4 regions of the Robertmurraya mesotrionivorans genome follow, and region 4 is predicted to be linked to each of the others. Evidence: predicted binding sites of a transcription regulator. Region 4 holds the regulator's gene; each other region holds the start of a gene.
What was found. Region 4 encodes Rex, which represses fermentation and respiration genes when NADH is low (regulators of the CRP and FNR family bind a similar motif). Its sites were predicted from a motif close to TTGTGAAATATTTCACAA; they were not measured.

Region 1 (5,921 bases), on a different contig from region 4:
GTTGAGTCTGAATGGAGGAGTCATTCGGACAGGAAGAGAGCAGGTGAAGGGAGTTGAATCTGAATGGAGATGTCATTCGGACAAGAAAAAGGGTTGGAACCAGGATAGAGTCTGAATAGAAATTCGATTAGGGACGGAAAGGTGGACCGCAACTAGCTTCAAGTTCGAATATATTCAACTACATACTTCATTAACTCCGCCAACAATCCAACCTTCAATCCTCCGGCATTAAAAATGGCACTATTGATCACTCCCACTACGCATAACTCCCCGACCTATGACAAAACCTAGTAAAAAACTTCGGAGGTGCTCACAAGCGTGAAATCAAGTATCATCATCATTTTAACAGCCGTGGTATTCTCATTTGTTTGCACTCCAACCACATCAGCGAAAACGCTCATCCATCCGCCCATTCCTGAAGAATCTCCAGAAGCTGAAAAAGTGGCAATCGTGACATTACCAACAAAGAAAAATGAACAAGAAATTAAAGAGCTCATCCAACCATACAGGGATCTCGAGCTACGTCATATTTTTACAGAGGCTCTTAACGGGTTTTCGGTAAAAGGAACGAAGAGGTCATTAGATAAGTTAGCTCAAACGAATAAGGTGGAGTCGGTTTCCCCTGTTAGTACATATAGCGTTCAATCGGAAACGAATACCGAGATCATCGGTGCAGAAACGATTAGGGGCTATTTTGATCCGAAAAATCAAAGGCTTACCGGAAAGGGGATCACCGTTGGGGTCATCGATACGGGCATTGATTACAACCATCCTGACTTAAGACGAAGCTATAAAAGAGGCTATGATCTGGTCGATATTGATGATGATCCGATGGAAACGAAGGGAATGTACGGCCAAAGCACCTTACATGGGACACATGTGGCCGGCATTATTGCGGCAAACGGAAAGATCCAAGGGGTGGCTCCTGACGCGAAGATTATTGCCTATCGTGCGCTTGGTCCAGGCGGCTCGGGAACAACAGAACAAGTCCTTGCTGCGATTGATAAAGCCATCAAAGATAAAGTAGATGTCTTAAATCTATCGCTGGGAAACAATGTGAATGGTCCTGATTTACCAATATCTCTTGCTCTGAATAAAGCGGTAGAAAACGGAATTGTCGCTGTAACCTCGTCTGGTAACTCTGGACCGAATATGTGGACGGTTGGTTCTCCTGGTACGGCAGCAAAGGCCATATCGGTTGGTGCCTCTACACCAATTTTAAAAGTTCCATATCTCACGATCGATGGAAGAAAAGATACATTAAGGCTCGAACCCATGCAGGGCTCTATTGATTGGAAGCTTGATCGGTCGTATGAAGTGGTATACGGCAAGCTTGGGAAAAAAGAAGATCTCACCGATGTAGCAGGGAAAATTGCTCTTGTACAGCGAGGGGAGCTTACTTTTTCAGAAAAAGCATGGTATGCACAAAATGCAGGTGCCGTTGCGGTGATTATTTTTAACAATATGAACGGGGAATTTGTTGGAAACTTAGATCGTCCCATCGATATACCTGTGGCGACCATGTCCAAACAGGTAGGTTCAGAAATAGTTGGCTCAATGGCTAGCCAAAAAATACTTGCAAAAACAAATATAATAGAAGAAAAGGATTTGCTTGCCAGCTTTAGTTCGAGAGGACCTGTTACTGCCACTTGGGAGATTAAGCCAGATGTGGTAGCGCCTGGAGTAGCGATAAAGAGCACAATACCTGGGGGGTACTTAGCCCTTCAAGGAACAAGTATGGCGGCTCCCCATGTGGCTGGAGCCGCGGCTCTTATCAAACAAGCTCATCCTGATTGGGGACCGGAAGATATCAAGGCTGCTCTCATGAATACGGCCATTCCTATTGTTGATGGAAAAAACGTTCCTTATAAAACGTACGAGCAAGGTGCTGGAAGAATAAGAATTCCTGAAGCGATCCAAACCGATACGCTCGTGAAGCCAGCTTCCTTGCAATTTGGGAAGTTCAAGTTAGTAGAAAGGCAGCATGAGCACACACAACAGCTTACTTTTAAAAATGTAAGCGATCATCGAATGACCTATAGATTCGAGGTTCCTCATCAAAAGGATGGAATACAGTTCGAACTGCCGCATTCTTTCTCTGTAGAAGCGGGAAAAGAAAAAACGGTGAACGTTACGATGAGTGTGGATCCAAATGAACTTACGAAGAAGATACATGAAGGTCATTTGACCATCATGGCTGGCTCTCAAAAGGTGAGTGTCCCATATCTATATGTTTTAGAGGAACCAAACTACCCGCGTATTATGGGGTTTGAATTTGGTCCGGGAGATAAACAGGGTGTGTATCATTACGAAGTGTATTTGCCGGGTGGAGCAGATGAATTTGGAATTGCTCTCTTTGATCCAGACACGTATCGGTTCGTCAAATTCTTAGATTGGAAACGGAATGTAGGGAGAGGAATGCTGAAGATGGACATCCTGCCCGACCAACTACCAGAAAATGGATTATACTTAGCAAAGGTTTTTGCGAAAAAAGCAGGAAAAGAAGATATGGTTGAAACGGGGATTGCAGTCTCGAAAGTGAAAGAGCGGTAAGGAAAACAGGGAGCGAGAACGACACTCGCTCCATTTGCAATAGGAAAATAAAAAACTTTTTGAACATAATGTGAACGATAAATTCTATTGTTTGAATTGTGAACTTTTTCACTCCAAACTAATTGACATTGACAAGTGCCTATTGTATGCTTACAAAGGGTATTAATGATAGGGTTTTCAACATGGGTACTGTATAAATATAGCTTTCCTAAACCGGCAAGTCCATAGTGAAAACATTCTTCTATCTACAAGTCTCTTTAAAAGGACGTGCCTGAAATGAATCAAAAAAACCGTCGTCCATATCAAGCAATGGCGTTAATGTCGGGGATTCTTTCGCAGTTGGTAGGCTCCGTATTAATCGGCATTTTTGCTGGAAGATGGCTTGACCGTTCACTGGACACCGAGCCGCTCTTTTTAATCATCGGACTACTCCTCGGATTAGCCGCTGGCGTATATGCCATGATCAGACTAATTCAACATTTCTTTTCAGGAGATAATAAGTGATGCCCGAAATACAACTGATCTACATCCGGCAACGAAAGTACATATTCTTCTTACTAGCTTTATACGTGCTAGGGTGGGGATTCACCTCATATCAAACTATTTTTTTAGGGCTTATTTTAGGTACGAGCTTAAGCCTTTTTAATTTGTGGTTATTGGCCAGAAGGACTATTAAATTCGGCGATGCGATAGCAAAAGGCGAAAAGGTCCGTTCCCTCGGCATGTTTTCAAGAATGGCGACGGCTGTTTTAGCGGTGATGATCGCCCTTGAATATCCTGACAAGCTCCATCTTTATAGCGTAATTATTGGATTAATGACCTCATATGTGGTTATTATGATAGATTTTTTTCTTCAAGCATTTCATTCACATAAATAGCGGGGAAGAGAGGTGAATACTGTGCATCATGAAGCTCCTTTATATGACTTTATGGGCCTAACCTTTAACTTATCAAATGTACTGATGATAACAATTGCAAGTGCGATTGTCTTTATCATCGCAGTGCTTTCCACTCGTTCATTGGCTATGAAACCTACGGGGATACAAAACTTCTTCGAATGGGTAATGGATTTCGTCAAAGGAATCATTAATAGTACGATGGATTGGAAAGACGGTGGGAGATTCCACATACTGGGTATTACTTTAATTATGTATATATTCGTATGTAATATGCTTGGACTTCCATTTGGAATTACGTATGACCATACACTTTGGTGGAAATCACCAACAGCTGATCCAGTGATCACACTGACGTTAGCAACAATGGTCGTTGGGCTTTCTCACTATTATGGTGTAAAGCTGAAGGGAGTAAAAGAATACGGTCGCGATTTCGTTCGACCAATGTGGTTCTTGTTCCCGCTGAAACTTATTGAAGAGTTTGCAAACACCTTAACACTCGGGCTTCGTCTTTACGGTAACATATATGCAGGGGAAATCCTTCTAACGTTACTAGCAGGAAGTCTAGCAACTGGAGTCGGCGGCCATCTCGCTGCGGTCATTCCAATGCTTGCTTGGCAAGGGTTCTCAATCTTTGTCGGCGCGATTCAGGCGTTTATCTTCACCATGTTAACAATGGTATACTTGGCACACAAAGTGAGTCATGACCATTAATATATACCCGTTCATTTAATGAACAAAAAATAAAAAAATTAGCTTATACATTTTAAGGAGGAACTTTATAATGGGTCTTTTAGCAGCAGCAATTGCAATTGGTTTAGCGGCACTAGGTGCAGGTATTGGTAACGGTCTTATCGTATCTAAAACAGTTGAGGGTATCGCTCGTCAACCAGAAGCTCGTGGTATGCTTCAAACAACTATGTTCATCGGGGTAGCGTTAGTAGAAGCGGTTCCGATCATCGGCGTAGTTATCGCGTTCATGGTTATCGGCGGCTAATATACGGTTTTTTAACAAAACAATGGCGAAGAACATATTACGTGCAGCTTCGCCATTCCTTTATGTTCATCTATTAACATTTGTAACGATAGAAATGTAAGTGTACGACTCTTGAAGGGAGTGAGCAAGGGTGTTAACAAGCAGTCTAGTATTAGGTGCAGCTGGTGGTGGCTTTAACGAAGGGGATATTCTATTCCAATTAGTAACATTTATCATCTTGTTAGCATTACTTAAGAAGTTTGCATGGGGTCCGTTAATGGGCATCATGAAACAACGTGAAGAGCATATTGCTGGAGAAATTAATGCTGCTGAACAAAGCCGCGGTGAAGCAAAGCAATTACTAGAAGAGCAACGTACGCTTTTAAAAGAAGCTCGTACAGAAGCTCAAGGATTAATTGAAAATGCGAAAAAGCAAGGCGATGTACAGCGTGAAGAAATTATTGCGTTAGCGCGTGCGGAAGCAGACCGTCTGAAGGAATCTGCTAAGCTTGAAATCGAACAGCAAAAAGACCAAGCGGTTGCTGCTATTCGTGAACAAGTCGCTTCATTATCTGTACTTATTGCTTCTAAAGTGATTGAAAAAGAACTTTCAGCTGCAGATCAAGAGAAGCTAATCAATGAATATATCCAAGAGGCAGGAGAAGGGCGATGAGCAACTCGACTGTAGCGAAGCGCTATGCGTTAGCTCTTTTTCGACTAGCAAAAGAGCATCAACTTCTTGACCAAATGGAAAATGAAATGCGTGTAGTTAAAAATGTAGTAAAAAATAACGGCGACCTAGGTGTTGTCTTGAAGTCTCCTAAGCTTACGAATGAGAAGAAAAAGGAGATTATTAAACAGGCATTCTCTGGTGCTAGCGTGTACGTTCTAAATACGTTAATGATCTTAATTGATCGTCATCGTGAAGACTACATTGAAGCAGTAGCTGATTATTTTATTGAATTCGCAAATGATGAAAGAGGAATTGCTGAGGCGAAAGTGTACTCCACTCGTCCGCTAACAGAAGCTGAGCAACAAGCATTATCTGCTTCTTTTGCAGCTAAAGTTGGGAAGCAATCTCTCCGTATTGAAAATATTGTTGATACCAATCTGCTCGGCGGCATCAAGCTTCGAATCGGAAACCGAATTTTCGACGGTAGCTTGCGCGGAAAGCTGGAGCGCTTGGAACGTCAATTGTTAGGCTAAGATTCGTAGATAGGGGTGAAACTCATGAGCATCAATGCTGAAGAAATTAGTGCGCTGATAAAACAGCAAATCGAAAACTATCAGTCGGAAATTCAAGTGAGTGATGTAGGTACTGTTATCCAAATTGGTGACGGAATTGCTCGTGCTCATGGTCTTGACAATGTAATGTCAGGTGAGCTAGTTGAATTTTCGAACGGCGTTATGGGTATGGCGCAAAACCTAGAAGAAAATAACGTTGGTATTATCATCCTTGGACCTTTCACTGATATTCGTGAAGGTGACGAGGTTCG
Region 2 (5,921 bases), on a different contig from region 4:
AATTGATTTTTGCTGTGGTGGGAATATTCCTTTAGACCAAGCTGCTTCTGAAAAATCAGTAGATGTTAATGAAATTATTCAAGAGCTTCAACAGCTTTTTGATACGTATAAAGGATCTAAAGAAGATGTAGCAGTATGGACAGATTCAGCATCTGACGTAATTATTAACCATGTGATTGAACATTATCACCGTCCTTTAGAAGAAGAACTCGCTAACTTAAGTCCTTACGTAACAAAGGTTGCAAAGGTCCATGGTGGACATCGCCCAGAATTGTTAAAGGTATACGAACTATTTTACGAACTAAAAAAGGAATTGCTTGAACACACAGCAAAAGAAGAAGAACTCGTTTTTCCAATGCTACAAAAGCTTGATACTACCACTGGTGAAACTCGTAACGAAATGATTAAAGAGATAACAGAATTAGAAAAAGAACATGATCATGCTGGAGCTATTTTGAAGGAACTAAGAGATATTACATCCGACTTCCAACCACCAATGGATGCTTGTGGTACGTACCGTCTAGTATACAAAAGACTTGAATTATTAGAAGAACATACATTTATGCATGTTCACCTTGAAAACAATATTTTGTTCCCTAGATACAACTCATAAGAAAAGCGCAAGCGCCTTGGTAAGCTCCGACAGGCATAAGACGGAGACCGAAAGAGGTCCTGACCTCTGTAGGGCTTTGGCTTATGACCAAGGAATAATGGCATTAGATTATTCCACCGAGGAGCTAGGCGCTGGAGCTAGACACTACTCAAAGTTCAAAAACTTATACATTCTTGACTATTAACAAAAACAAAAACTACTTCTCGCCAGAAGTAGTTTTTGTTTATCCTCCAATATAGGACATTTCAATTTTCTTTCTATTTGCTATTGTTTCTTCTGTTCTTTCATCCGAATAACGATCATTTCTTCCATTCCAAATTTCAGTAATTCTTTGTTCAATTTCCGAATCAGAGACACCGCTTCTCATAAAGTCACGAATATCGTGTCCGTTCCCATTAAACAAACAAGTAAAGAGCTGTCCATTAGCAGAAAGTCTCGAACGAGTACAGCTAGAGCAAAACGACTCAGAAACAGAAGTAATAAATCCGACATCTACGTTTGAACCCTTGTATCGATATCGCTTTGCAACTTCTCCAAAATAATCGGGATCAACGGGCTCTAACAAATAATGCTCATTCAATCGTTCATAAATTTCCTTTTTGGTCACAACGTCATCCATTTTCCATCCGTTTGTACTACCTACATCCATGTACTCAATAAAACGGAGTTGAAGGCCGTTATCTTTACAAAATTGTGCCATAGGAACAATCTCTTGATCATTTAATCCTTTTTTAACAACCATATTCAGTTTGACACCTAGCCCTGCTTTTTGGGCCGCATGAATTCCTTCTATTACAGGTCCAGTTTTCACACCACGACCATTAATCTCACCAAAAAGCTCGTCATTCAAGCTATCAAGACTTACATTTACCCTCTTAAGACCAGCATCCTTTAATTCCTCAGCATACTTTGGTAAAAGAACACCGTTCGTTGTTAAGCCAATATCCTTTAAGCCCTTTATTTTGGAGAGCTTCCCAACAAGCAAAGGAAGCTGTTTTCGAAGGAGAGGCTCGCCACCTGTGAGGCGTATTTTTTCCACTCCAAGTCCCACAAATATATAAGCCAAACGCTCAATTTCTTCATAGCTAAGTAATTCTTTTCTAGGTAAAAAAGCAAAATCGGGACCAAACACCTCTGCTGGCATGCAGTACTGACACCGGAAATTGCATCGATCGATAACCGATATTCTTAAATCTCGTAACGGACGGTTTAATTGATCAGTAATTTTATTCATGATAATCAACTCCATCGCAAGAGTATCTTGCATGCATTGTAGTTTATTTTATTATAACGTTAAACCACTTTACAACATAACTATTTTATTAAACGTGAACATATTGTTACATCATTCGTGAAGTTATTGACAACAATTCTTATTGCCCTCATTGTAGATGATAGAATCATTTATGTCTAAAAAAGGGTGAATCCGGATGTCAGCAGTTGTAAAAGAAACTCATTCATTAGAGATAAAAGAACTTCTTCATCTGGCTGACCGCCGTTTTATTGGGGAAAAGAATACTTTTATCTTTCAAGAAGGAATGGAAGCAGAGGAAATGTACGTCATTCTGTCAGGGAAAGTACAGATTAGTAAAATCACATCCGATGGCAGGGAGCTGTCATTAAGGATTTGCGGTAAAAATGATATTTGTGGAGAACTAACACTTTTTACTCATTCCCCTAAATATTTGCTTAGCGCCAGAGTACTTGAAGATGCAGAAATTGCTGCAATTAATAAGGATGTCCTTGAGAAAGAAATCTTTCAAAACAGTTCTCTTGCTTTAGAGTTTTTAAAATGGATGAGCGATCATTTCAGAAAAACGCAAACGAAGTTCCGTGATCTCGTTTTAAACGGAAAAAAAGGCGCATTATACTCTACTCTGATCCGTATGACAAATAGTTATGGTATAGAGGTACAAAACGGGATCCTTATCGATCTTCCACTAACGAACCAAGAACTTGCCAATTTTTGTGGAACTTCCCGTGAAAGTACTAATCGCATATTAAATGAACTAAAAAAAGAACAAATTATATCTATAAAAAAGAGCAAAATCATCGTTCATAATCTACAATATTTAAGAGACGAAATTGGTTGTGAAAATTGTCCAAAGGTTTATTGCAGTATTGAATAAATTGGAGTGCAGAGATTTCTGCACTCTTATTTTTATGCTTTCTTTGATCTTAAAGCCTTTGGCACATAAACGCAAAATGGTTCACTTTCTAGGTAATCTCCTGTCATGGCATATGCTCTTGAGCGTGAGCCTCCGCACACATATCTGAACTCACATACGCCACACTTCCCTTTATATTTATCAGGGTCCCTTAAATCTTTAAATATCGGAGATTCTCTGTAAATCTCGGCTAACGGCTGCTCCCGCACATTCCCTGCTTTTATTGGTAACAGCCCACTCGGGTACACATCCCCGATATGAGAAATAAATACAAAACCATTTCCGTCATTAACCCCCTTGGGAGCTCTCCCTAATCCATCAATACTTCCTGTCAAGCCTTGTCTAGTTAACGCATCCAAATAAGATATATTTTCCTTTTTCTTCTCTTCTTTCATTTTTTGCTGAATAAACACACGTCGATAATGTTGAGCGGCTGTTGTTTTTATATCAAAAGGTACGCGTTTGCTCAGCTCCTGAAGCCAGATAAATACTTTTTCATGCTCTACTGGAGAAATCATATCTTTTTCTTGCCCTCTACCAGTTGGTACTAAGAAAAAGACACTCCACAAAACACATTGCAGCTTCTCAACTAGTGCAGCCATCTCGTCAAGGTATTCATAATTGTAACGAGAGATCACCGTGTTGATTTGAATCGGTATTTCAAGTTCATGGAGGTACTGAATTCTTTCTATGGTTAAGTCAAATGAGCCTGCTGTGCCACGAAAATGGTCATGTATTTCAGCAGTCGGACCATCTAAACTAAAGGCCCATCGTGAAAGACCTACCTCCTTGGCTTTTTTGATTGACTCTTTCGTAACATTTGGTGTGGCACTTGGTGTCATTGATACGCGCACACCTTTTTTCACAGCATATTCGGCAATATCAAAAACATCTTTTCTCAAAAGCGGATCTCCGCCTGTAAATACGAGCATAGGATTATTCATTTCATATATATCATCTATTAATTTTTTACCTTCTTCAAAGGTTAATTCCCTTGGATCTGTTTTATACTGTGCTTCTGCACGGCAGTGAAGGCATTTTAGCTGACAAGCTCTCGTTAACTCCCATATAACAATAAACGGATCTTTGTTAAAGTCTCGACTGACTATCACAATGAGGACCTCCTGACAAAGCACAACTTTTATGAATCATATATGTCTATTGTATAGGGATCTTCTCCTGAAATAAGTGAACTAGCTCACACAATCACATTTCTTGCGTAACTTTTTATTATACAAAAAAGCTAACCGCACGAGCGGTTAGCTTCCGTCCTATCGAATTCCAAGCGCAATCTTTGCGTATCTTGACATTCTTTCTTTAGACCACGGTGGGCTCCAGACGATATTTACTTCTGTCTTTTTTACTTCAGGAATATCACTTAGAGCCTCTTTCACATTTTCCACAATAGCACCTGCTAAAGGACAACCCATTGAAGTTAACGTCATTGTGATGGTCGCTGTGCCTTCTTCGTCCATCTCAATATCATAAACAAGGCCAAGGTTCACAATATCTATTCCAAGCTCTGGGTCAACAACTAATTCCAAGGCCCCCATAATACTATCTTTTAAATCTTGATCCATTATAATCACTCCTTAAAGTTCAACTCTATTTACATGATAACAAAATGGTTTACATAAGTTATAATATAATGATTATTTTTCTGCTGAAGTGACGTACATCATACTTGATGAAAGTAAATGCTTATCAAACCACTCAACCGTTTTTAACAGTCCATCTCTGCTGACCTTATGATCCGCTTTTTCATCACTTATAAACTGTAGTAACTGAGGGGTTTGTTGATAATGTTTCTTAATGCTTTCGAAGTAATCATACGCATATGCATACGGAACAACATTGTCCCTTTTTCCATGCCAAAATAAAAGTGGTCTTCCCATTAATTTTTCCGGTTGGAGGCTTAAATCCTTTTCACGAAGACGATCAATTAATTCATCAATAGCTGACTGCTCAATTGGCAGTTCTTTTCCTTGATTTTTTAGCTCTGTAATTTGCGCTTTAGCAAACTTTTCATAATAAGGCATACCCATTAGACTAACAGCAGTATGAATCCATGGATAGTTTGTTAATGCACCTAGAGTAACAATTCCTCCCATTGATGTTCCAACAACACCAATCTTTTCAGAGTCAATCAACCCGCTATCTTCAAAGTGCTTCTTCAAATCATTTAGTTCTGAAATGGTTTGTAAAACAATTTCCCAAAAATAAAACTGCAAATGGGAACTAGTTTCTTCCGTCTGTCTCTCCCCATGATATAGACAGTCAGGTAGTAACACACGAAACCCTTTTTCAGCCAGTAAATAGGCATAATGCAAATTATGTTCCTTCGCACTCATAAACCCATGGATAAAAATCACGAGAGGGAGCTTCTTATCAAAAAGGTTCGCACGAGCCAAATGTAATAATGGAATCTCCCCTATTTGTTTATTTTCAACAGAAATCACAAAGAAAACCTCCAATAATAAGTTGAATTTTTTTACAGAAGGGAAGCAATATTGTTAACATAAGAATATGTACAACATTTATTTATTAAGAATTTCTATATTTTAGTGTATCATGTGGACAAGTATTTTCCTAAAGGTTTACACTTAACCTACTACGTCATGAATCGAGGGATAGACATGAGAGAAAAACATTTAATTGCTTTAGACCTTGATGGTACTTTATTAAAAGACGATAAGACCATTTCTGAAAAAACGAAAAAAGTCCTTAATAGCGCCAGAGAACAAGGACATGAAATTATGATTGCTACGGGAAGGCCATTCCGTTCAAGTGAAATGTATTACCATGAATTAAACCTTACGACTCCAATTGTAAATTTTAACGGTGCATTTATTCACCATCCCCGTTCCAACCAGTGGGGAGCATATCATACCCCTTTAGATATAGAAGTGGCAAAGGATATTGTTGAGGCACTGGACTCTTTTTCCTTTCATAATATTATTGCTGAAGTCATTGACGATGTGTATTTTCATTATCATGATGAAAAACTTCTAGATATATTCGGTTTAGGAAAACCGAATATTACAACAGGTGATTTACGAAGATTCTTAAAAGAATCACCAACTAGTATGCTCATACACACAGAAGAAGAGCAGGTGCAGGAAATCCGAAAGCATTTATCC
Region 3 (5,921 bases), on a different contig from region 4:
GCTAGTTTTTGTGGAGTGGTTGGTTTAAAGCCTACGTATGGACGAGTATCTCGATTTGGGTTAATTGCTTTTGCTTCTTCACTAGACCAGATTGGCCCGATTACTAGAACCGTTGAAGACAACGCATACGTATTACAGGCCATTGCTGGTGTGGATCCAATGGATTCAACGTCTGCCAATGTTGAAGTTCCATCGTATGTGAACGCCTTAACAGGTGAAGTAAAAGGGTTAAAAATCGGAGTTCCTAAGGAATATCTTGGAGAAGGTGTAAATCCAGAGGTTCGCGAATCTGTCATGCAGGCGTTAGCAACCCTTGAAAAGCTAGGAGCCACTTGGGAGGAAGTTTCATTGCCTCACTCAAAGTATGCTCTTTCAACGTATTACCTACTAAGTTCTTCCGAAGCTTCTGCTAACCTAGCACGCTTTGACGGAGTTAGATATGGCTATCGTTCTCCGAATTCGGACAACTTAATGGATCTGTATAAAAACTCAAGAGCTGAGGGCTTTGGAGATGAAGTGAAACGCAGAATTATGCTTGGGACCTTTGCTTTAAGCTCAGGCTATTATGATGCGTATTATAAGAAAGCACAAAAGGCACGTACATTGATTAAAAAGGATTTTGAGGATGTATTTGCGAAGTATGATGTCATTGTTGGACCAACAACACCAACACCTGCTTTTAAAATTGGTGAAAAGACAAGTGACCCACTAACGATGTATGCTAATGATATTTTAACCATTCCAGTAAATCTTGCTGGGGTACCTGGAATTTCTGTGCCATGTGGTTTTGATCAAGGACTGCCATTAGGTTTACAAATTATCGGTAAGCACTTTGACGAAGCAACTGTCTACCGTGTAGCTCATGCATTTGAGCAGGCGACAGACTTCCACAAGCAAAAGCCAGGTCTGTAAGGGGGATAAGAATGGAATTCGAAACGGTAATTGGACTTGAAGTCCATGTAGAGTTAAAAACAGAATCAAAAATCTTCTCTGCAAGTCCCAACCATTTTGGTGCGGAACCTAATACAAATACAACGGTGATTGACCTTGGATATCCAGGTGTTTTGCCGGTATTAAATAAAAAGGTTGTTGACTACGGGATGAAGGCTTGTATGGCCTTAAACTGTAACGTCGCAACCCATACGAAGTTTGATAGAAAAAATTACTTTTATCCAGACAACCCGAAGGCATATCAAATTTCTCAATTTGATCAGCCAATTGGTGAACATGGCTATATTGAAATTGAAGTAGATGGATATAAGAAGAAAATCGGCATCACAAGAATTCATTTAGAAGAGGATGCTGGGAAGCTGAATCATGAAAATGGATACTCTCTATGTGACTACAATCGTCAGGGAACACCTCTTATTGAGATTGTATCAGAGCCGGATATTCGTACAGCGAATGAAGCATATGCTTATTTAGAAAAATTAAAATCGATTATTCAATATACAGGAGTATCTGATTGTAAGATGGAGGAAGGCTCCTTACGTTGTGATGCCAATATTTCGATTCGTCCAGTGGGACAAGAGGAATTTGGGACAAAAACCGAGTTGAAGAACTTAAATTCATTTAACTTTGTTCGCAAAGGAATCGAATATGAAGCGAAGCGTCAGGAAGAAGTGGTTCGAGCTGGAGGAAGTATTCAGCAGGAAACACGTCGTTATGACGAGGCAACCAATACCACTTTATTAATGAGGGTAAAAGAAGGTTCTGAAGATTATCGTTACTTCCCTGAACCAGATTTAACGGATTTGTATATTGATGAGGAATGGAAGGCCCGCATTTCTGCAGAAATTCCTGAGCTTCCAGATTCAAGACAGAAGCGTTATACCGAAGAGTGGGGATTACCAGCGTACGATGCGGCTGTTTTAACGGTTGTAAAGGAAACAGCTGACTTTTTTGAAGCAACTGTTGCTGCTGAAGCGGATCCGAAACAAGCTTCCAACTGGATCATGGGTGAGTTATCGGCCTACTTGAATGCAGAGCAAAAGGAGCTTGCTGATGTAGCTCTTACACCAGAAAGTCTTGCTGGAATGATCAAGCTCATTAGCGACGGAACCATTTCTTCTAAAATTGCGAAGAAGGTATTTAAAGAGCTTGTTGAAAAAGGCGGAAGTGCTGAGAAAATTGTAAAAGACCAAGGTCTAGTACAAATTTCTGATGAAGGTGCTCTACTAAAAGTAATTGCTGAAGTTCTTGATGCCAATCCACAATCCATTGATGATTTTAAAAATGGTAAGGAAAAGGCGATTGGTTTCCTTGTTGGTCAAATCATGAAAGCCACAAAGGGCCAAGCAAACCCACCACTAGTAAACAAACTATTACAACATGAAATAAGAAAACGCTAATAAAAAAGATTCCCTTGCTTAGAAGTAGCAAGGGAATCTCTTTATAGTTAGGCTTTTTGTTGGAGAAGGTCTGCCCCTTTTTTGAAAACAGTTTTGCGAAGGAAAGGAACAACCCAATAGTCTAAGCCATAACGTCCTGCATTGAATCCGGCAGTTAGAATAATCACACCCATTAGAATGTCTGTAGGGTTATGAGATACAGTACCTGCAAGCATGAAAGAGAAGTTCATGACTAGACCAAAGAACATAGCAGCAGTTGTAAAGCAACCAAGAATTAATCCTAAACCTACTAGAAATTCACCCCAAGGTACAAGGAAGTTAAATAGATCCACGTTCGGTAGTGCCACACCTTCAAGGAAAGATACATACCAGCTATAAACAATTCCATCTGGACCAGCGACAGGGTTTGCAATAGAACCTTTTAAGAATCCAGCAGCATCAAAACCACCACCAGTTATTTTGCCCCAGCCTGCTGTCATCCAAGCATAACCGAGATACACACGTAATAGAGTAAGAAGCGCTGCAGAAATCTTGTTTTCTCTTAAAAATTGATTAAACATAAATGATTCCGCCTTTCAAAATGGATTTAAATGAATGATTACACTCATAATATACAATGTTGTGATAGTGAAAAGAACAGTTTTGTGAAACAGTTCACAAATTGGTTAAAATCTTTTGAACGAATTGTTAACAATGTCCATTTTTGACTTAAGCCTTGTTCGGAAGAATGTTTGCATCCTTCTTAATAAATGTTTTACGAAGGAAAGGAACAACCCAATAGTCTAAACCATAACGTCCTGCATTGAATCCGGCAGTAAGAATAACCACACCCATTAGAATGTCTGTAGGGTTATGAGATACGGTACCAGCTAGCATGAAAGAGAAGTTCATGACTAGACCAAAGAACATAGCAGCAGTTGTAAAGCAACCAAGAATTAATCCTAAACCGACTAAAAACTCGCCCCAAGGTACAAGGAAATTAAATAGATCCACGTTCGGTAGTGCCACACCTTCAAGGAAAGATACATACCAGCTATACACAATTCCATCTGGACCAGCGACAGGGTTTGCAATAGAACCTTTTAAGAATCCAGTGGCGTCAAACCCGCCAGTTATTTTGCCCCAGCCTGCTGTCATCCAAGCGTAACCGAGATACACACGTAATAAAGTAAGAAGAGCTGCAGAAATCTTGTTTTCTCTTAAAAATTGATTAAACATAAATGATTCCGCCTTTCAAAAATGATTTAATTAATGATTACACTCATAATATACGATGTGACCATAGTAATAAACATAGGGCTACAGTTAAGTTCACAGTTTGTTAAAAGCTTATTGACTGAAGTGTGAACTATGTCACTTTTATGAACAACATGAATAGACAAGTTTTGTGGAAATAAGTATGTATTTCCCAGGAAAAGAGTATTTCCGACAAAAAAACAACCCATTCGCTGTCGAATGAGTTGTTCAGTAATCATTATTTCTCTTCTTTTAATAACGCGATAGATTCATTAAATTCTTTTTCAATTTGATCGTTTTGTTTATATGTAAGAATGCTGACAATAATCGCAACGATCGCATTGAGGAGGAAGCCAGGAACTATTTCGTATAAGTCAAAAATTCCACCTTCGGCTTGTTTCCAAAGAATCACCGTAATGGCACCCGTAATAATACCTGAAATGGCACCCCAGTTCGTCATCTTTCTCCAGAAGAGACTGAGGATAATGACCGGACCAAAGGACGCACCAAATCCTGCCCAAGCGTATGCAACGAGTGAAAGAATCGTATTGTCTTGATCTAGAGCTAATAATAGGGCAATAACAGCCACTGTCAAAACGGCTAATCTCCCTAATAAGACATAATGCTTGTCGGTCGCTTCTTTCTTTAATAGTACTTTGTATAAATCTTCAATAAGAGCACTTGAAGTAACAATGAGCTGAGATGAAATGGTGCTCATAATCGCTGCTAAGACAGCGGCAAGTAAGAAACCGGCAATGATAGGATGGAACAAATATTGTCCAAGTTCAATAAAGACGGCTTCAGGGTTAGAAAGGGTTAACTCAGGATTTTTCTTAAAATACGCAATCCCAATCATCGCTGTAAATATCGTACCAATGAGAGAGACAATCATCCACGTCATACCAATACGTCTTGCACTCTTCACTTCTTTAACGGTAGTAATGGCCATAAAGCGTACGATAATATGTGGCTGTCCAAAATAACCTAATCCCCACGCCATTGCAGACACAACACCGATCAAACTAGCCCCTTTTAATAAATCCATAAATTGTGGATTCACAAGCTTGACGGTCTCAAAGGTTTCAGCAGGTCCCCCAGTTTGCATTACTCCAACAATAGGTACGAAAATAAGAGCAAGTAGCATCATAAGGCCTTGAATAAAGTCGGTGTAACTTACGGCTAGGAAGCCACCGAATAACGTATAGGCAACAACAACAGCAGAGACGATAAATAATCCAGTATGGTAGCTGACCCCGAAGGAACTTTGGAAGAATACGCCTCCAGATACCATTCCGGAAGAAACATAGAATGTAAAGAATACGAGAATGACAATACCCGAAACAATACGAAGAAGTAGGGTTTTGTCTTTGAAACGATTTTCTAAGTATCCAGGTATGGTGATGGAGTCATTCGCAACTTGAGTATAGGAACGAAGTCTTGGAGCAACTAGGACCCAGTTTAAATAAGCACCGATGGTAAGACCGATGGCAATCCATGCATCTACGATACCGTTTACATAAATGGCACCAGGCAATCCCATTAAAAGCCAGCCGCTCATATCAGCAGCCCCTGCACTAAGTGCTGTAACAGCAGGACCTAATGATCTTCCACCTAACATATAATCTGTAAGATTGCTAGTTTTACGGTAAGAATACCAACCAATAAAGAGCATTCCAGCCATGTAAATTGCAATGGAGATACCTTGATAAATTTCATTGGACATTCATCTTTCCCCCTTTTGTTCTTGAACACAATTGTATAAATATATGCAATATTCTATCAGTTTTATACAAAAGTGACTATATTTTTTTATCCGAAATAAATAGTGAAATAGGTAACATAATTGCGATCCGTAAAAATCAGTCTATCATTTTTTTGAATAATAATACATATACTAAAAAAATTCAATCAAACGTTTGATTGAATTTTTTAGCCATCATTTTATAGGTTTAGGAGGGATTCGATCATCCTTAAGCTTTTTATCATTAATTTTTAACTCCGTATGATTCAAATAATTACGGATATTGGAACGGTGTAAAAAGAACAGGAGAAGTAAGAATAAGAAAAAAATAAGATCAGTATGATGGCCTTGCTCAAAAAAAGAGTATATCAGCATGGCGAACCCAACGGATATCGAACCAAAAAATACATATTTTGATAGAAAAATAACTATGAAAAAGGTAAGGAATGTAATAAGAAATAGAACAGGATTATAAACGATTAAAAACCCAGCAGTGGTCGCAATGGCTTTCCCCCCGCGAAACCCTGCAAAGATCGGAAAACAATGACCGATCACCGCGATTAATCCCGCATACAAAGGATCGAGATTAGAAT
Region 4 (5,921 bases):
ATGACATGTTCAAAAACGGTAAGCATTTCTTCCCAAATGGATAATCCGGAGACAAGACCTGTATTCTGAGCCAAATACCCGATCGTTACATGTTTGGGTTTGATTAAATCTCCTGATTCATAGGAAAGATGGCCGGCAATAATCTTGAGTAAAGTAGATTTTCCAGCCCCATTTCGACCTACTAAGGCAATACGGTCTCTTGTTTGAACTTCTAGTTTTATATTCGATAAAATAAGGTCAGCTCCATAAGACTTGGAAAGCTGGTTCACTTGTAGTAGTATCATTGATTTCACCTCTATACTTCTACGGTTAGTGTATCGCATTCAATACGGATGAGCAATGATATGAGTTGTGAAGTATGTTACAATGTTTTCATACAGAACGAGGAAAATAGTGTATGATTTTGAAAGAGGTGTATAATAGATGTCAGAGTTCACTCATTTTAATAAAGAAGGCAGAGCGAAAATGGTAGATGTGAGTGATAAGCCCGAAACAGTACGGACGGCCATTGCCCATTCTAGTATCACAGTCAATCAAGAGATATATGATCGTATCACACATAACCAAATGAAAAAAGGTGATGTGCTAGCAGTGGCACAGGTTGCAGCGGTTATGGCTAGTAAAAAAACATGGGATATTATTCCAATGTGTCATCCTATTCCACTTACCGGTGTCGATATTTCTTTTGATTGGGAATCAGATAACCATTGCCATACTCTACATATTTCTGCTAGTGTAAAGACAAAAGGGAATACGGGTGTAGAAATGGAAGCGTTAACAGCCGCTTCTGTTTGTGCGCTTACCGTTTATGATATGTGTAAAGCAGTAGATAAAGGAATGGTTATCGGGAAAACATACCTTGTTGAAAAAACGGGTGGTAAAAACGGTGACTTTAAAAGAGAAGAGAAACTATATTAGTTAAAGATAGAAGGTAGGGGAAGAACGATGAGTAATGAATCCATGAAAATCCCACAAGCAACGGCGAAAAGACTACCATTGTATTATCGCTTTTTAAATAGTTTACACTCATCAGGAAAGCAACGAGTTTCATCGGCTGAACTAAGTGAGGCGGTGAAGGTCGATTCTGCAACGATCCGAAGAGATTTTTCATACTTTGGAGCGTTAGGCAAAAAGGGATACGGTTACAATGTAAACTATCTATTATCCTTTTTCCGTAAAACACTCGACCAAGATGAGTTAACGAAGGTAGCGTTAATCGGGGTGGGGAATTTAGGGACAGCCTTTTTAAATTATAATTTCTTAAAAAATAATAATACAAAAATTGCTGTTGCATTTGACGTAGTAGAAGAAAAGGTAGGCACAAAAATTGGAGAAGTGCCTGTCTATCATATGGATGATTTAGAAGAGGTTATTGAAAGAGAAGATATTCAAGTAGCGATATTAACCGTTCCAGCAACGGTTGCACAATCCATTACCGATCGAATGGTTCAAGGAACGGTGAGAGGAATTTTAAACTTTACACCGGCCCGATTAACGGTTCCATCATCGATCAGGGTTCATCATATTGATCTCGCTATTGAGTTACAGTCACTTGTGTACTTTTTAAAGCACTATTCAGTGGATGAAGAAATGGTAGAGGAATAAACAACAAGCCGCCCCTTATTGGAGCGGCTATTTCTTTTGCTGTTTCTTCATCTCTTTGATTTTAAAATGTAAAAGAATCATCCGAATGCCTGAACCAATATCAAATGTAGCTAGCAAGACTAGCAGGTAGGTAAAAAAGCCCCACTCTCCATTTTGCTGTAAGTCCTGTATCGCAAACACTGTGAACAGAGCACCTAAGATGATGTATATAATACCTGAGAATAAAGGTGACTGTCTCATAAGAAGAATCCTCCAATAAAGCTTTGCATTTGTTCTGCTTGTTTGATTAATTTTTCTAAGTCTTCCCTATATACGGATTGCACAAGAACAACGAACGTATTCATTGATACGTGAGCAACGATCGGAACGAGAATACGATTGGTTTTTACGTATAAATACGCAAAGGTGAATCCCATCGCGGAATAAAGTAGGGTGTGCTCAGGCTCCATATGGGCAAAAGAAAAAATGACGGAGCTAAGCAAGGCAGATAGGAAAAAGTTAAAACGCTTATAAAAAGCCCCAAAAATGATCTTACGAAAGACAATTTCTTCTAATATAGGACCAATAACCGAGCTAACGACAATCATAATAGGAAAAGATTCAATGATACGTAAAATCTGCTGTGTATTATCAGATCCTACCTCAATACCAATCCAACGTTCAATATTTGCAGCAAAGGCTTGGGCAAATAGGGCAAGAAAGACACCTGTGATGGACCAGAGGATCGACCGACCTAAGCTTGCTCCGTTTCTTACTTCATTTGCGTTTACCATCTCTTCACGCAACAACAGCAGGACAATGACAAGTGTGATCGAAAAGCTGATAACAAGCCAAGTGACACCTGCAAACCCTTGAGAGTTTGTTTCAAAACCAATCATTTCTAGTACGAGAGAGGTTATAGGGACACCAATAAAGCTTGAAAGCTGCATAGCAATATAAGCAATTAATATAATCCAATATTCACGTTTCAAAACAAGTCTCCTTTTCAATCCAATATAGTTATTCTACTCGTAAACATCAGGTTGTATCAAATAAGAAGAATTATTGTCCGTATTTTAGCATTATATGGATAGAATAGGTGGAAAAGTACATACTTAGTAAGGTTGTATAATTAACAAGTTATGGGAGGACTTTTACAAAAAAATTATAAAAAAAAGCGGTTTCTCGCTTGCAAAAAATGAAGAGATTCATTAATATAATAGTTGTGTTAGCACTCTAGTTAAGTGAGTGCTAATAATTAAATCTTACATATATTTGAGGAGGTTGTTTCACTTGTTAAAGCCACTAGGTGATCGCATTGTAATTGAGCTAGTTGAAACGGAAGAAAAAACGGCAAGCGGTATTGTACTACCAGACTCTGCTAAAGAGAAGCCTCAAGAAGGCAAAGTAGTTGCTGTCGGCACTGGCCGCGTACTTGAAAGCGGTGAGCGTGTAGCTCTTGAAGTTTCTGTGGACGACCGCATTATCTTCTCAAAATACGCTGGCACAGAAGTTAAGTACCAAGGAAAAGAGTACTTAATTCTACGTGAAAACGATATTCTAGCTATTCTTGGATAAGAGTAGAACTTTCATAATTTAAAAACTAAACGAAGACAGAATAGATTGAAAAAACTCGAGGAGGGTATTTTACAATGGCTAAAGAAATTAAGTTTAGTGAAGACGCACGTCGCTCGATGCTTCGTGGGGTAGATGCACTTGCAAATGCTGTAAAAGTAACATTAGGACCAAAGGGACGTAACGTGGTTCTTGAAAAGAAATTCGGTTCACCACTTATTACAAACGATGGTGTAACAATTGCAAAAGAAATCGAACTTGAAGATGCATTCGAAAACATGGGTGCTAAGCTTGTTGCTGAAGTAGCTAGCAAAACAAATGATGTTGCTGGTGACGGTACGACAACTGCAACTGTTCTTGCACAAGCGATGATTCGTGAAGGCTTAAAGAACGTAACAGCTGGAGCTAACCCAATGGGTATCCGTAAAGGGATGGATAAGGCTGTAGCAGTAGCGGTTGAAGAGCTACGTGCGATTTCAAAGCCAATCGAAAACAAAGCTTCTATCGCTCAAGTTGCGGCTATTTCTTCGGCTGATGATGAAGTAGGGCAATTAATCGCTGAAGCAATGGAACGCGTTGGTAACGACGGCGTTATCACAATCGAAGAATCAAAAGGCTTCACTACTGAGCTTGATGTAGTAGAAGGTATGCAATTCGATCGTGGATATGCGTCTCCATACATGGTAACTGACTCTGATAAAATGGAAGCTATTTTAGACAATCCATTTATCTTAATTACTGATAAGAAAATTGGAAGCATTCAAGAAATCCTTCCTGTTTTAGAGCAAGTTGTACAACAAGGTAAGCCATTATTACTTGTTGCTGAGGATGTAGAAGGTGAAGCATTAGCTACATTAGTAGTTAACAAGCTTCGTGGAACATTCAATGCAGTAGCTGTTAAAGCTCCTGGTTTCGGTGACCGTCGTAAAGCTATGCTTGAAGACATCGCGATCTTAACAGGTGGAGAAGTGATCACAGAAGAGCTAGGTCGTGACCTTAAGTCTGCAACGATCCAATCTCTAGGTCGCGCTTCTAAAGTTGTTGTAACAAAAGAAAATACAACAATCGTTGAAGGTGCTGGAGACTCTGCACAAATCGCAGGTCGTGTAAACCAAATCCGTGCGCAAATGGAAGAAACAACTTCTGAATTTGACCGCGAAAAATTACAAGAGCGCTTAGCTAAGTTAGCTGGCGGTGTAGCAGTTGTTAAAGTTGGAGCTGCTACTGAAACAGAATTAAAAGAGCGCAAGCTTCGTATTGAAGACGCATTGAACTCAACTCGTGCAGCTGTTGAAGAAGGTATCGTTTCTGGTGGTGGTGTTGCCCTACTTAACGTATACAACAAAGTTGCTGCTCTAGAGGTTACTGGTGACGAGAAAACAGGTGTGAACATCGTTCTACGTGCGATGGAAGAGCCAGTTCGTACAATCGCACACAATGCAGGTCTTGAAGGATCTGTTATCGTTGAGCGCCTAAAGCGTGAAGAAGTGGGAACAGGTTTCAACGCAGCTACTGGCGAGTGGGTAAACATGATCGAAGCTGGTATCGTTGACCCAACTAAAGTAACTCGTTCAGCTCTTCAAAACGCTGGATCTGTTGCAGCAATGTTCTTAACAACTGAAGCAGTTGTTGCTGACATTAAAGAAGACACTCCTGCAATGCCTGACATGGGCGGCATGGGTGGAATGGGCGGCATGATGTAATCTGCCCCCAAATATAAAAAAGAAGCTTCTCATAAGTTCACTGAACTTTTGGGAGGCTTCTTTTTTTTATTCCTGAGTTACATAAAGGTAAACTTTTTCGTGATCTGACCAATCATTGGAATGCCTCCTTATGAATGGTTCAAGTAACATTTTTAATAATAAAAGGGGTTTTTCATTTCGTAATCTATCGTACAAGAATATAAAAGTGAATATAAAGAAGAATTTCAACTATCATTGTTCTTACACTTTTTGAGAATTGGATTTACAAAATATATAAAGGAGATCACACTAGCTGGTAATTTTATAATCTCCTGTCCCTTATTTTCCATCTGCTTATTTTCAGTCCCCGCTCTAATCTTGAGTAACAGCATCGTTAATACATCATTACATAGTTGATAGGATTAATGTTTACCTCTAAAAATACTTTTTCCATATATGTTTTTCCGATGAATAGGTAGTTAATTGTATAGTGATGCTTGTTCTTATTTGGTTTTATATTTCTAACATCATACGTTTTGCTTCGAAATATAAAGCATGAATAAATTTCTTTATATTTATTCGTGTGGAAGTGAACGCTGGTTTTGTATCATTTTTTAATTCTGTCATCTTATTACGAACGATAGTAAAGTCAAAAAACTGGGAAGAATACTTTTCAAATTTTGCATTTGAGAAATCTGTAAGTCCCAAAGATGCTAAGTGATTCAATGACTGATAAATGGTTCTCCGAACACGCTGTTTAGAAGCTTTTGCCTCTCTTCTTAAAGCCCCTTCGTCAGCAGTAGCTCCAAGCTTTTTATTTGCTAAATACTCATAAATGTCATTAAGAGATGGTAATCCGTGTTCAAATGTATTCTTTTTCTCATAATTAAATAAAAAAGCCAATATTTCTATTAAATCTTTGCTGCCACTCTCACCAGAAATACCTAATTCTGTGAAAAGTAACTCACCATAATTTTTAATATTATATTCCTTAAAAGATTTCTCCTTTTGCTGCAACATTGTATCCATTTGAAGAACAGTATTTAATGACTTTTGAATGTCATGAATGGATTTTTCTAG

Region 1: the regulator Rex is predicted to act here: its motif matches at 2,650-2,667, upstream of ACRX5O_RS14390 (AtpZ/AtpI family protein).
Region 2: the regulator Rex is predicted to act here: its motif matches at 3,968-3,985, upstream of ACRX5O_RS12775 (TIGR04053 family radical SAM/SPASM domain-containing protein).
Region 3: the regulator Rex is predicted to act here: its motif matches at 2,994-3,011, upstream of ACRX5O_RS17400 (DoxX family membrane protein).

Annotation. Positions count from the first base shown of each region.
Region 1 covers NZ_JBPCCH010000008.1:117,591-123,511, reverse strand. The annotation lists gene ACRX5O_RS14400 (hypothetical protein) at 1-5, shown strand, start outside; gene ACRX5O_RS14395 (S8 family serine peptidase) at 319-2,553, shown strand; gene ACRX5O_RS14390 (AtpZ/AtpI family protein) at 2,830-3,057, shown strand; gene ACRX5O_RS14385 (ATP synthase subunit I) at 3,057-3,431, shown strand; gene atpB (F0F1 ATP synthase subunit A) at 3,453-4,163, shown strand; gene atpE (F0F1 ATP synthase subunit C) at 4,234-4,446, shown strand; gene ACRX5O_RS14370 (F0F1 ATP synthase subunit B) at 4,577-5,098, shown strand; gene ACRX5O_RS14365 (F0F1 ATP synthase subunit delta) at 5,095-5,631, shown strand; gene atpA (F0F1 ATP synthase subunit alpha) at 5,656-5,921, shown strand, end outside.
Region 2 covers NZ_JBPCCH010000007.1:3,370-9,290, reverse strand. The annotation lists gene ric (iron-sulfur cluster repair di-iron protein) at 1-613, shown strand, start outside; gene moaA (GTP 3',8-cyclase MoaA) at 837-1,847, opposite strand; gene ACRX5O_RS12780 (Crp/Fnr family transcriptional regulator) at 2,044-2,742, shown strand; gene ACRX5O_RS12775 (TIGR04053 family radical SAM/SPASM domain-containing protein) at 2,775-3,893, opposite strand; gene ACRX5O_RS12770 (metal-sulfur cluster assembly factor) at 4,053-4,361, opposite strand; gene ACRX5O_RS12765 (alpha/beta fold hydrolase) at 4,434-5,240, opposite strand; gene ACRX5O_RS12760 (Cof-type HAD-IIB family hydrolase) at 5,418-5,921, shown strand, end outside.
Region 3 covers NZ_JBPCCH010000012.1:38,040-43,960, forward strand. The annotation lists gene gatA (Asp-tRNA(Asn)/Glu-tRNA(Gln) amidotransferase subunit GatA) at 1-912, shown strand, start outside; gene gatB (Asp-tRNA(Asn)/Glu-tRNA(Gln) amidotransferase subunit GatB) at 924-2,351, shown strand; gene ACRX5O_RS17400 (DoxX family membrane protein) at 2,399-2,911, opposite strand; gene ACRX5O_RS17405 (DoxX family protein) at 3,060-3,569, opposite strand; gene putP (sodium/proline symporter PutP) at 3,826-5,310, opposite strand; gene plsY (glycerol-3-phosphate 1-O-acyltransferase PlsY) at 5,524-5,921, opposite strand, start outside.
Region 4 covers NZ_JBPCCH010000016.1:6,354-12,274, forward strand. The annotation lists gene ACRX5O_RS19195 (ABC-F family ATP-binding cassette domain-containing protein) at 1-284, opposite strand, end outside; gene moaC (cyclic pyranopterin monophosphate synthase MoaC) at 424-918, shown strand; gene ACRX5O_RS19205 (redox-sensing transcriptional repressor Rex) at 946-1,605, shown strand; gene ACRX5O_RS19210 (YdiK family protein) at 1,633-1,845, opposite strand; gene ACRX5O_RS19215 (CPBP family intramembrane glutamic endopeptidase) at 1,842-2,576, opposite strand; gene groES (co-chaperone GroES) at 2,878-3,162, shown strand; gene groL (chaperonin GroEL) at 3,237-4,862, shown strand; gene ACRX5O_RS19230 (response regulator) at 5,355-5,921, opposite strand, start outside.